3 regions of the Enterococcus salsurae genome follow, and region 3 is predicted to be linked to each of the others. Evidence: a T-box and tRNA genes for the amino acid it is inferred to sense, from the RefSeq annotation. Region 3 holds a T-box; the other regions hold tRNA genes.
What was found. The T-box of region 3 lies ahead of leuS (leucine--tRNA ligase). A T-box ahead of a tRNA ligase gene usually reads a tRNA of that ligase, here a tRNA-Leu.
Positions count from the first base shown of each region.

Region 1: it encodes a tRNA-Leu, which carries the amino acid that the T-box ahead of leuS (leucine--tRNA ligase) is inferred to sense. The anticodon was not compared.
Region 2: it encodes a tRNA-Leu, which carries the amino acid that the T-box ahead of leuS (leucine--tRNA ligase) is inferred to sense. The anticodon was not compared.

Region 1 covers NZ_BAAHWY010000003.1:302,949-306,231, forward strand. The annotation lists gene ACYVRS_RS09605 (Type 1 glutamine amidotransferase-like domain-containing protein) at 1-191, opposite strand, end outside; gene ACYVRS_RS09610 (GNAT family N-acetyltransferase) at 200-739, opposite strand; gene ACYVRS_RS09615 (hypothetical protein) at 782-976, opposite strand; gene ACYVRS_RS09620 (hypothetical protein) at 1,114-1,311, opposite strand; tRNA gene ACYVRS_RS09625 (tRNA-Leu) at 1,565-1,646, opposite strand; gene ACYVRS_RS09630 (hypothetical protein) at 1,827-2,936, shown strand; gene ACYVRS_RS09635 (ABC transporter permease subunit) at 2,933-3,283, shown strand, end outside.
Region 2 covers NZ_BAAHWY010000002.1:622,481-625,763, reverse strand. The annotation lists gene ACYVRS_RS07250 (peptide ABC transporter substrate-binding protein) at 1-1,640, shown strand, start outside; tRNA gene ACYVRS_RS07245 (tRNA-Leu) at 1,719-1,800, opposite strand; T-box leader at 1,917-2,159, shown strand; gene ACYVRS_RS07240 (SAM hydrolase/SAM-dependent halogenase family protein) at 2,254-3,093, shown strand; gene ACYVRS_RS07235 (ECF-type riboflavin transporter substrate-binding protein) at 3,097-3,283, shown strand, end outside.
Region 3 covers NZ_BAAHWY010000004.1:385,050-388,332, forward strand. The annotation lists gene leuS (leucine--tRNA ligase) at 1-1,942, opposite strand, end outside; T-box leader at 2,032-2,245, opposite strand; partial or broken gene ACYVRS_RS12040 (LysM peptidoglycan-binding domain-containing protein) at 2,293-3,283, opposite strand, start outside.

The DNA.
Region 1 (3,283 bases), on a different contig from region 3:
TCTAGTATATCAATGACAAAGCCCAATTCTTTGAATAGAGCTAGTGCGTCGTCAACATAAAAAGTCACCTCTTCAACTAGACTGGCTGCCGGAATGAAAGTCACGGTTTTTTCCTGTGAAACTGTCTTTATATATTCAGTAAATTGTTTTTTTGCATCGACAAAAGAAGCCGATAGAAATAATTGTTTCATGGGATACCTCACTTTTTTCTTTTATTTTTATCTGATGAATGAAATACTGTGAGCCCTGCTATGTTACGGTCAAAGCCTGATAGGTCTTTTTCAAAATAAACAAAATGCATACCTTCGATATCAGAAGGTTCATCTCTTGTCATGACATAACCACAAGACTGATAAAATTTGACCAACTTCACTTCTTCTTTGATGGTGCTCAAAATGACCTTTCTAGCAGGAAAAGTCATTTCTGCTTTAAGCAATGTCATTTTTCCGTAGCCTTTATTCTGGTAAACAGGAAGGAGGGCAATCGGTGAAATTCTTATGGTTTCTTGTTCATCATCCGTGGTTATTTTGATGAAGCCGATGATTTGTTCATTTCTTTGGATCAAAAAGAAATGATTGTTTGGTTGGATCATTTTTTTTCTCAAACGCGCCATTGATTCTCTAAATGGAGAAGTATTTACATCGTGATAGGTGTCATATATTGATTGGAAGGCTATTTTTTGAATCGCATAGATGTTAAGTAAGTCATTTTCTTTTGCAGCAATGAATGAGATGGGCATCTGCAACTTCCTTTCAGGTACAAACTATATTGATGATGATCATCAAAAAAAATAATTAAAAGGGTTCAATATCTCTAAAAATAGTGTTAAAAACCATTCTTTGAGATTCTCCAAAAATGGTTCACGTGTAAGCAGAAAGCGACTAAGACTGATCACCACAGCAATAACCAGACAGAGAACAAAATAGAAAAGGATAAATAAAGGGATAACTAGAGCAAGTTCTTTGATTTTGTCCATTTGTTCACCTCCGAAAGATAGTGATAGATACAGTATAGCATAGAGAAAGATAGCCAACACGACAGAAATAAGCCTATAAATTGATCGGCGTCATTGTTTGCTTTAACAAAAAAAGCCATCAAAGATGGCTTCACAGGTTATAAGCTTTCCCAAAAACCATGGGCAAATCCATTGAAAAAATCAATGAGTGCAGGTACCGATACAGAAATACCTAAGAGAATAAAACAACATTTTTGGATTGGACTGAGTGATGAAAAGAACTTATTTTTTTGGCATACCAGGACGATCAAGCTGATCAGACCAATAAAAGCAAATAGATCTTTGATAAAATACATAGAATCACCTCACCTGATGATACCATAAAAAAATGACAGTATAAATATTTATTTTTAAAGTATGCACAATCTGGATTGCATATCTTAGAAATTTTGTTAACGTATAGGGGCAAAGTGGGGCGTGAAAAAAATTATGGATAGGTTAGATCAAAGGGTTGCTTATTTAAATAGAAAGATATCTAATGAAGGGAATAACCATAATACAGGAAACGAAAAAAGTAGACTACTAAAAGTAATCTACTCCAAATCTATATGCAGACGATGGGATTTGAACCCACACGAGCTAAGCTCACACGCCCCTCAAGCGTGCGTGTCTGCCGTTCCACCACATCTGCTTCATCAATGAAGTCAAACCAATTGATTCAACATCTAAAAAATATCTTACCCGATTGTTCACGGGTTTGTCAATCGCTTTTAAAAATTAGTGAAAAGCGTTTTTTCTACGTTTTTGATTGGTTTTTTGGCAGAGAAACGGTATGCTGATAGTATAAGGATTAAAGTGAAAGGGGGCACTTATGCAGTATTTCTATAATTTATTGATCAAATCATTTAAACAGCGCTTTTTTTATCTTTGTCTTGCAGGTGCGTTTTGTATTGGGGTTGGTTTTTCTTTCTATTTAAAGTTGGTTGATCCGATTCAGCTTTCGGCAATGACCATGGCAGAACAAGCGCAAGCGTCTCGATTAGTCAATCAATATCAAAATGGTGCAAACGGTACAGAGGAAGAACAAGCACTGTATGATTTGGTTTTGACGAACTATAATCTTACCACAAGACAATCATCGAATTTGATCATGGAAATGTATCCGCGATTTAATGAAACGAGTCTTGCGATCGCAGATGTCCAGCTGAAGTTGTGGCAAGCGCCATTAGAAGAGGATGATTTTTTGCAACCGGTCTGGTTGATCAATCAACAGAAAGTCTTCTATCAAGCATTGATCCAACAGGAGAAAACACCGGTTTTAACGGCTGATAATGCCCAAACGGCGTTGTCATTGGCGTTGCTTTTTTTGCTGAATATTGGCTTTGTTTTTTTTGCTTTTATGGCAAGTGACAATTTACTAGAAGAGAGAAGGCATTTTTCGTTGATCCGTGCGTATCCGCAGATTTTTCCAGTAAGAATGGGGAGCAAGATCTTGGTCAAGCTGGTGAACAATCTGGCAATCGTGCTGTCTTTTTTGGTTGGTGTCGTCTTATGTATGGGTTTGATTGGTTCAATGGGTGACTGGCAGTATCCCAGCAGTTTGTATCTACAGGGTGATTGGCAGGCGGTACCCTTCTTTCAGTTTTTGCTGGTTAGTTTGATATCGTTGGTCCTACTGATCCTGCTGGCAGAAGTCATGGGGTATTTGTCCAATATTGTGGTGCCAAATCGTTATGTGTCATTTTTTATCTTGGTACTGCTTTATGGCTTTGGTTATCTGGCAATTGCTCAAAATATCTTCTTTGCACCACTTGCTGTCTTGCGGATCGAACCGTTTTATACTGGCGCCTTCGCGTGGCAGTCCGGCAGTCAGCTAGGGGTTTACGGCAGTTGGGTCATCACTTTGGCCATGATAGTCTGTGGGCTAGCTTTGATTTTATGGGCGGATAAAAAACAATGGCTCTTGCGAGGTGGACGATGATCAAAGACTATTTTTTATTCGAGTTGCGGCAGTTGCTCCGCAGCAAAAAGACGATCGGTGTCTTTTGTTTGTTGCTGATTTATGCAGTTGTTTTTTGCTTCCAGCAACAAAGTTATCGGCCAATCGAGCGAGTGGATCAAGCGGAAATGAGCCAACGCTATCAGGTACGTCAGGCATACTTAGACGAGCAAGCAGCTGATACCTCAGAACATTGGTCGGCAGGTTTGGCGGTTGCGGCCTTTACGCCTTGGAATCAAGCCGAAAAGGCGCGTCTTGATGCGTTGGCAGCAGATGATTGGCAAGGGTATGCAGCGGCTACTAGTCAATGGTATCAAGTGGCATTACAA
Region 2 (3,283 bases), on a different contig from region 3:
AAAAAGGACTATTGGTTTCAACAGGTATACTGGCAATCACATTAGCAGGGTGTTCAACGACGGGGTCGACAGAGAATACCACCGCAGCGGGTGATCAGTCAGAGGTGGCACAAACGATTTCTGTCAGTTTGCCAGCAGAGCTGACTACATTAGACACGACCCAAACAACGGATAAAGTGACGTTTACAGTGATTCAGCATTTGTTCGAAGGGTTGTATCGCTTTGATGAAGACAGTCAGCCAGTACCCGGATTGGCTGAAGGGGTAGACATCAGCGAAGATGGCAAAACCTATACATTTACGATTCGCGATGATGCCAAATGGAGCAATGGCGAAGCAATCACTTCCGCAGATTTCGCCTATGCATGGAAAAAGTTAGTTGACCCAGCCACAATGGGACCTAATGCGTATTTATTAGACAATGTGATGAACAGCAAGGATATTCGCGAAGGCAATGCTTCTATCGATACGATTGGTTTAGACACACCGGATGACCAAACCTTTGTCGTCCAACTCGACCAACCACAAGCGTCATTCTTGTCTGTCGTATCGATTGGTTGGCTAGCACCACAAAATGAGGCCTTCGTGGAAGAAGAAGGCGATGATTATGCGAAAACCAGTGAAGACTTGCTTTACTCTGGTCCTTTTGCACTAACCGATTGGCAACAGACCGGGGCTGAATGGACGATGGTCAAAAATGACCAATACTATGATCAAGATGTCGTCAAATTATATGAAATCAACGGATCAACGATCAAAGAAGAAAATACAGGTATCCAATTGTTTGAAAGTGATGAATTAGATATCCAAAAAGTCAGCGGCTTATATGTGCAGCAATATCAAAGCAACGATCAATTGGTGACCCACAATGATATCGCCAATTATTTCCTTGATTTCAACAAAAAAGCCAATGATGCATTGGCCAACGTGCATGTGCGCAAGGCTATTTCCTTAGCTATCGATAAAGATAGTTTAGCAAATGATGTGCTGAATGACGGCGCAAAACCATTGAATGGATTGATCCCAAGTGGTTTGTATGCCAATCCGAATACCAACGAAGATTTCCGCGCATATAGCGGCGAGTACAACCAATTTGATCAAACAGCTGCCCAAGAAGAATGGGAGAAAGCCCAAGCAGAGATTGGGGATCAGCTAGAACTGAAACTTTTGGTTACAGATGATGACAATGGACAAAAAATTGGTGAATACTTACAAAGTCAATTGCAAGAAAATCTGCCTGGCCTGACAATCACCATCAATAAACAACCTAGAACCAATTTGAATCAATCCCGTTCTGATGGTGATTATGAATTGTCTGTTTCTGGTTGGATCGCCGGCAGCAGTGATTTAGATTCCTACTTTAATCTCTATAAGAATGGCTCTTCATACAATTATGGCGGATACGATAGTGAAGAATATACAACATTGACTGAAAATGCCCGCACTGTCGATGCCAATGACCCAGATAAAGTCTTTGAAGATTATCAAGCAGCTGAAGAAATCCTATTGGATCAAGATGCCGCTCAAGTACCATTGTATCAAAGTGCGTCGAATTACTTGATCAAATCAAAAATCAAAGATATCCAATATCCCGCTTATGGCGCATACTTCTTTTTCCGAACAGCGTCTGTTAGTGAGTAAGTACAACATACAGCCCCTTTTGTCCGAATAATAGAAAAAGGCACAAAAAAAGCCCACCAAATCATTTGGTGGGTAAAATGCGGAAGATGGGAGTTGAACCCACACGAGATAATCTCACACGCGCCTGAAGCGTGCGCGTCTGCCATTCCGCCACTTCCGCCTAACAAAACGATACCTCTTTTGATGGGGAAATGCAAGCAAAAATCGCAGGTGAAATTGGGATAAAATAATGATTGACAAATGAGAGTGTCTTTGGTAATTTTAATGAAACAAAATGTAAACGCGATGAAAAAGAAAGTAAAATCAAGGTAATTGTCTTGCAGAGAGTTCCGGCAGCTGAGAAGGAACGACAATGAATGATTTGAACATGACTTTGGAGCGGATTTTCTGACTTAAATGAGGAAAATACGGCAGCCCCGTTAACAAGCACCAGTCTCCGAACGCTGTGTCGGGTACTGATAGAGGTAGAATGACGTCATTCTGCAATGTAAGGTGGTACCGCAGTCCAATGCCCTTAGTGAAAGCTAAGGGTATTTTTTTTTTACTCGAAATTTCAGAAAGTGGCATCGCGGGTATAGATTTGTTTTATGTAGACGGCGAAAGGAGGAACCCTATGCATAAATTAGTGTTACAAACAGACTTTGGTTTACAAGATGGTGCAGTCAATGCGATGTATGGCGTGGCCTATCAAGTTGAACCGCAATTGAGTATCAATGATTTAACCCATGAAATTGCCCCTTATCATATTCACGACGCGAGTTACCGCTTGTTACAAAGTGCAGCCTATTGGCCTGCAGGGACTGTGTTCGTTTCGGTGGTCGATCCGGGTGTGGGCTCAAATCGCCGAAGTGTGGTGGCCAAATTGAAGACGGGGCAATTGATTATTACGCCGGATAATGGCACCTTGACTTATGCCGCAGATTATATCGGGATCGAGGCTCTGCGGGTGATAGATGAAGACACTGAGCGGTTAGCAGGCTCATCTGAAAGTCATACGTTTCACGGTCGCGATGTCTATGTGTATAACGGCGCACGTCTTGCAAGCGGTCAACAGACCTTCGAAACAATCGGTCAGCCAGCTGATCCTAAAACTGTGACCCACTTTTTTCTTGAAAGACCCACGCAAGATGCAACAACAATTAGTGGAACGATCGATATTCTGGATATTCGCTTTGGCTCTTTATGGACCAACATTCCCTCGTCGTTTTTCAAAGAATGGCAAATCGCATACGGTCAAACGCTGTTAGTGACCATCGAATATGAACAAGCAGTCCGTTATCAAGAAACTGTCGTATTTGGACGTTCGTTTGCACAAGTCGACCCTTTGGCACCTGTCCTTTATATCAATTCATTATTACATGTCGGACTTGGCTTGAACTTAGCTTCATTTGCGGAAACATTTAACATAGGTACTGGTACAGAATGGAAAATCACACTTAAAAAGGAGAAATGAGAGATGAAAAAATCAACATTTACAGTCAAACATATCGTTGCAATCGGGATTGGTGCTGCTGTATTCTTTATACTTAAACGCTTCGTCACCATTCCAACAGGCTTCCCCAATACAGATATAGCTACCGCCTATCCATTTTTAGCATTGCTAGGGGTCGTATATGGCCCAATCGTCGCCGGACTGGCAGGTT
Region 3 (3,283 bases):
AGGTGGTGATTCGGTCACGCATCTTCCCTTCTTCATCAACGATCAAGCGCCATACACGATCCAAGAATTTACGGCTGCCTTCCAGTCCGTTTTCATTCCACGCAATCGATGCATCCAATGGTCCCATGAACATTTCGTATAAACGCAAAGTATCTGCTCCGTATTGATCGACCACATCATCTGGATTGACGACATTGCCACGAGATTTAGACATTTTTTCATTATTTTCCCCAAGAATCATTCCTTGGTTGAATAATTTTTCAAATGGTTCTTTCGTTGGTACGACACCAATATCGTACAAGAATTTATGCCAGAAACGGGCATAAAGCAAATGCAGCACAGCATGTTCTGCTCCGCCGATATATATATCAACTGGCATCCAACGTTTCAATTTGTCGTAATCCGCCAAAGCTGTTTTGTTATGCGGATCGATGAAACGTAAGAAATACCACGAACTTCCTGCCCATTGCGGCATTGTGTTGGTTTCGCGACGGCCTTTTTTGCCAGTTTCAGGATCGATGACATTGACCCAATCTGTCACATTGGCTAATGGAGATTCTCCTGTGCCACTCGGTTTGATATTGTCTGTGATTGGCAAGCGCAGCGGTAGTTGTTCTTCGCTTAATGCCGTAGTTGTGCCATCTTCCCAATGGATGATCGGAATTGGCTCACCCCAATACCGTTGGCGAGAGAATAACCAATCCCGCAGACGGTAGCTGATTTCTTTCTTGCCGACTTTATTTTCTTCCAGCCATGCGACCATCTTGTCGATCGCTGTTTCTTTGTCTAGGCCATCTAGAAAATCAGAGTTGATATGAAGCCCATCTTCTGTGTAGGCCGATTCCGTCACATCACCACCTGCAAGTACTGGTACGATGTCTAAACCAAATGCTTTGGCAAAATCGTGATCTCGCTCATCGTGGGCAGGTACTGCCATGATTGCGCCTGTTCCATAAGAGGCCAAGACATAGTCTGCGATCCAGATAGGGATTTCTTTGCCATTGACCGGATTGATGGCATAGGCACCCGTAAAGATACCGGTTTTCTCTTTGGATAGGTCCGTCCGATTCAAGTCCGATTTTTTGGCTGCTTCCGCCACATAGGCTGCTACATCCGCTTGTTGATCGGCGCTTGTGATCTCCTCGACTAAAGGATGTTCGGGTGCCAATACTGCATATGTTGCACCAAACAATGTATCTGGTCGTGTAGTAAAGACGGTGAAGTCTTTGTCTGAATGGGCAACTTTGAAGGTTACATTCGCCCCAATCGAACGACCGATCCAGTTGCGTTGCATTTCTTTGATGCTCTCTGGCCAGTCAACATCTTCTAAATCATCCAATAGACGGTCTGCATAAGCAGTGATTTTGAGCATCCATTGTCGCATCGGTTTGCGGATGACATCATACCCGCCACGTTCGCTTTTGCCATCAATGACTTCCTCATTGGCGATCACAGTCCCTAATTCTGGCACCCAGTTGACTGGGACTTCTGCTTCATAGGCCAATCCTTTTTCATACAATTTCGTGAAGATCCATTGGGTCCATTTATAATATTCTGGATCTGTTGTATTGATCTCACGGTTCCAGTCGTAACTAAAGCCCAATGAATTGATTTGGCGACGAAATGTTTCAATATTTTTTTTGGTGAATTCGGCTGGATCGTTCCCAGTATCTAATGCATATTGTTCTGCTGGCAGACCAAATGCATCCCACCCCATTGGATGTAAGACATTATAGCCTTGGCTACGTTTAAAACGACTTAAAATATCAGTCGCAGTATACCCTTCTGGATGTCCAACATGTAATCCTTGCCCAGATGGATAAGGAAACATATCTAATGCATAAAATTTGGGTTTGTCTGGCGCATCATGGGTATTGAATTCATTTTTCTTTGCCCAATATTTTTGCCATTTTTTTTCAATTTCTTTGTGATTGTAATTCACGACGGACGCCTCCTATAAAATTGGTGTTTTGTTTGCTGTTTTGCAAACAAAACTGATAAAAAAAAATCCTATAAAAATCAATTTGATTTTTATAGGACGTTATCAACGTGGTACCACCTAAGTTTATCTGTTCCGCAAAGAAACAGACCTCGATGTTGTAACGGCCATCGCCGTATCTGCTTAGTCATTGTTCAGTCAGATATCACTTGAAGGCGAGTTCGAAAGGTGTGCTATGCATTCTCACCAACCATGCACTCTCTGAAGCTCCAACGCTTTTCTACTATTCCTTCTCAAATGTGAAAAGATTCATTGCATTTATCCTATCAAAAATCCATCGGAATAGCAATCTATTTTACCCTTACGCTTTGACCAGGATAAATAAAATTATTTTGGATATTGTTCCATTGAATAAATTGATCGGTAGAAATCCCAAATTGGTTTGCGATCCCCCAGACAGAATCCCCAGAAGCAACTGTATAGGTACCTGCTGAAGAGGTCGTGCTTGTCGTACTAGAAGACGCGCTTGTTGTCGTACTTCCTGAGATCGATAATTGCTGGCCTGGATAAACAAAATCATTTTTGATATTGTTCGCGCTGCGTAATTGATCCATGGAGATATTGTTTTTATTTGCGATCGACCAAACAGAATCACCAGCTGCCACTGTATACGTGCCATTTGATGTAGTCGTCGTTGTGCGCGCAGTGCTGGTTGTATTGGTGGTGCTTGTCGTTGTCGAACTACCTGAGACCGATAATGTTTGGCCTGGGTAAATAAAATCATTTTCGATGTTGTTCAAACTACGCAATTTGTCCATGGAAATCCCATATTTATTGGCGACTGACCAAACGGAATCCCCTGATACCACCGTATACGTTGAACTGCTCGCCGTACTAGATGCCGTCGAGGTCGCATTTTTATTGACCAGTGATACCGATGTACTGGTCGTTGCCGAGTTTGTCGTCGATCCAGATACAGCTAACGTTTGTCCTGGATAGATAAAGTCATTTTTGATATTGTTGGCGCTGCGCAATTGATCCATGGAGATACCATGTTTGTTTGCAACAGACCAAACGGAATCCCCTGATACCACCGTATACGTTGAACTGCTGCTTGTTGTGGTGCTCACTGAAGAGGCACTTGTACTCGTACTGCTGCTGACAGTTGCCCCACCACCAGCATTTCCTGAAGCAGGCGTATCATACTTGGTCAAGCCATATTGTTGGATCACCGCATTCAAGGAAGACGCATAGTTTGGTGCAGTCGCATAGCGTCCCGTCAACCATGCCGTTGCATCTAGATACGAGCTTGTATTGCTTTTCCAAGCACCTGAATAATAGCTA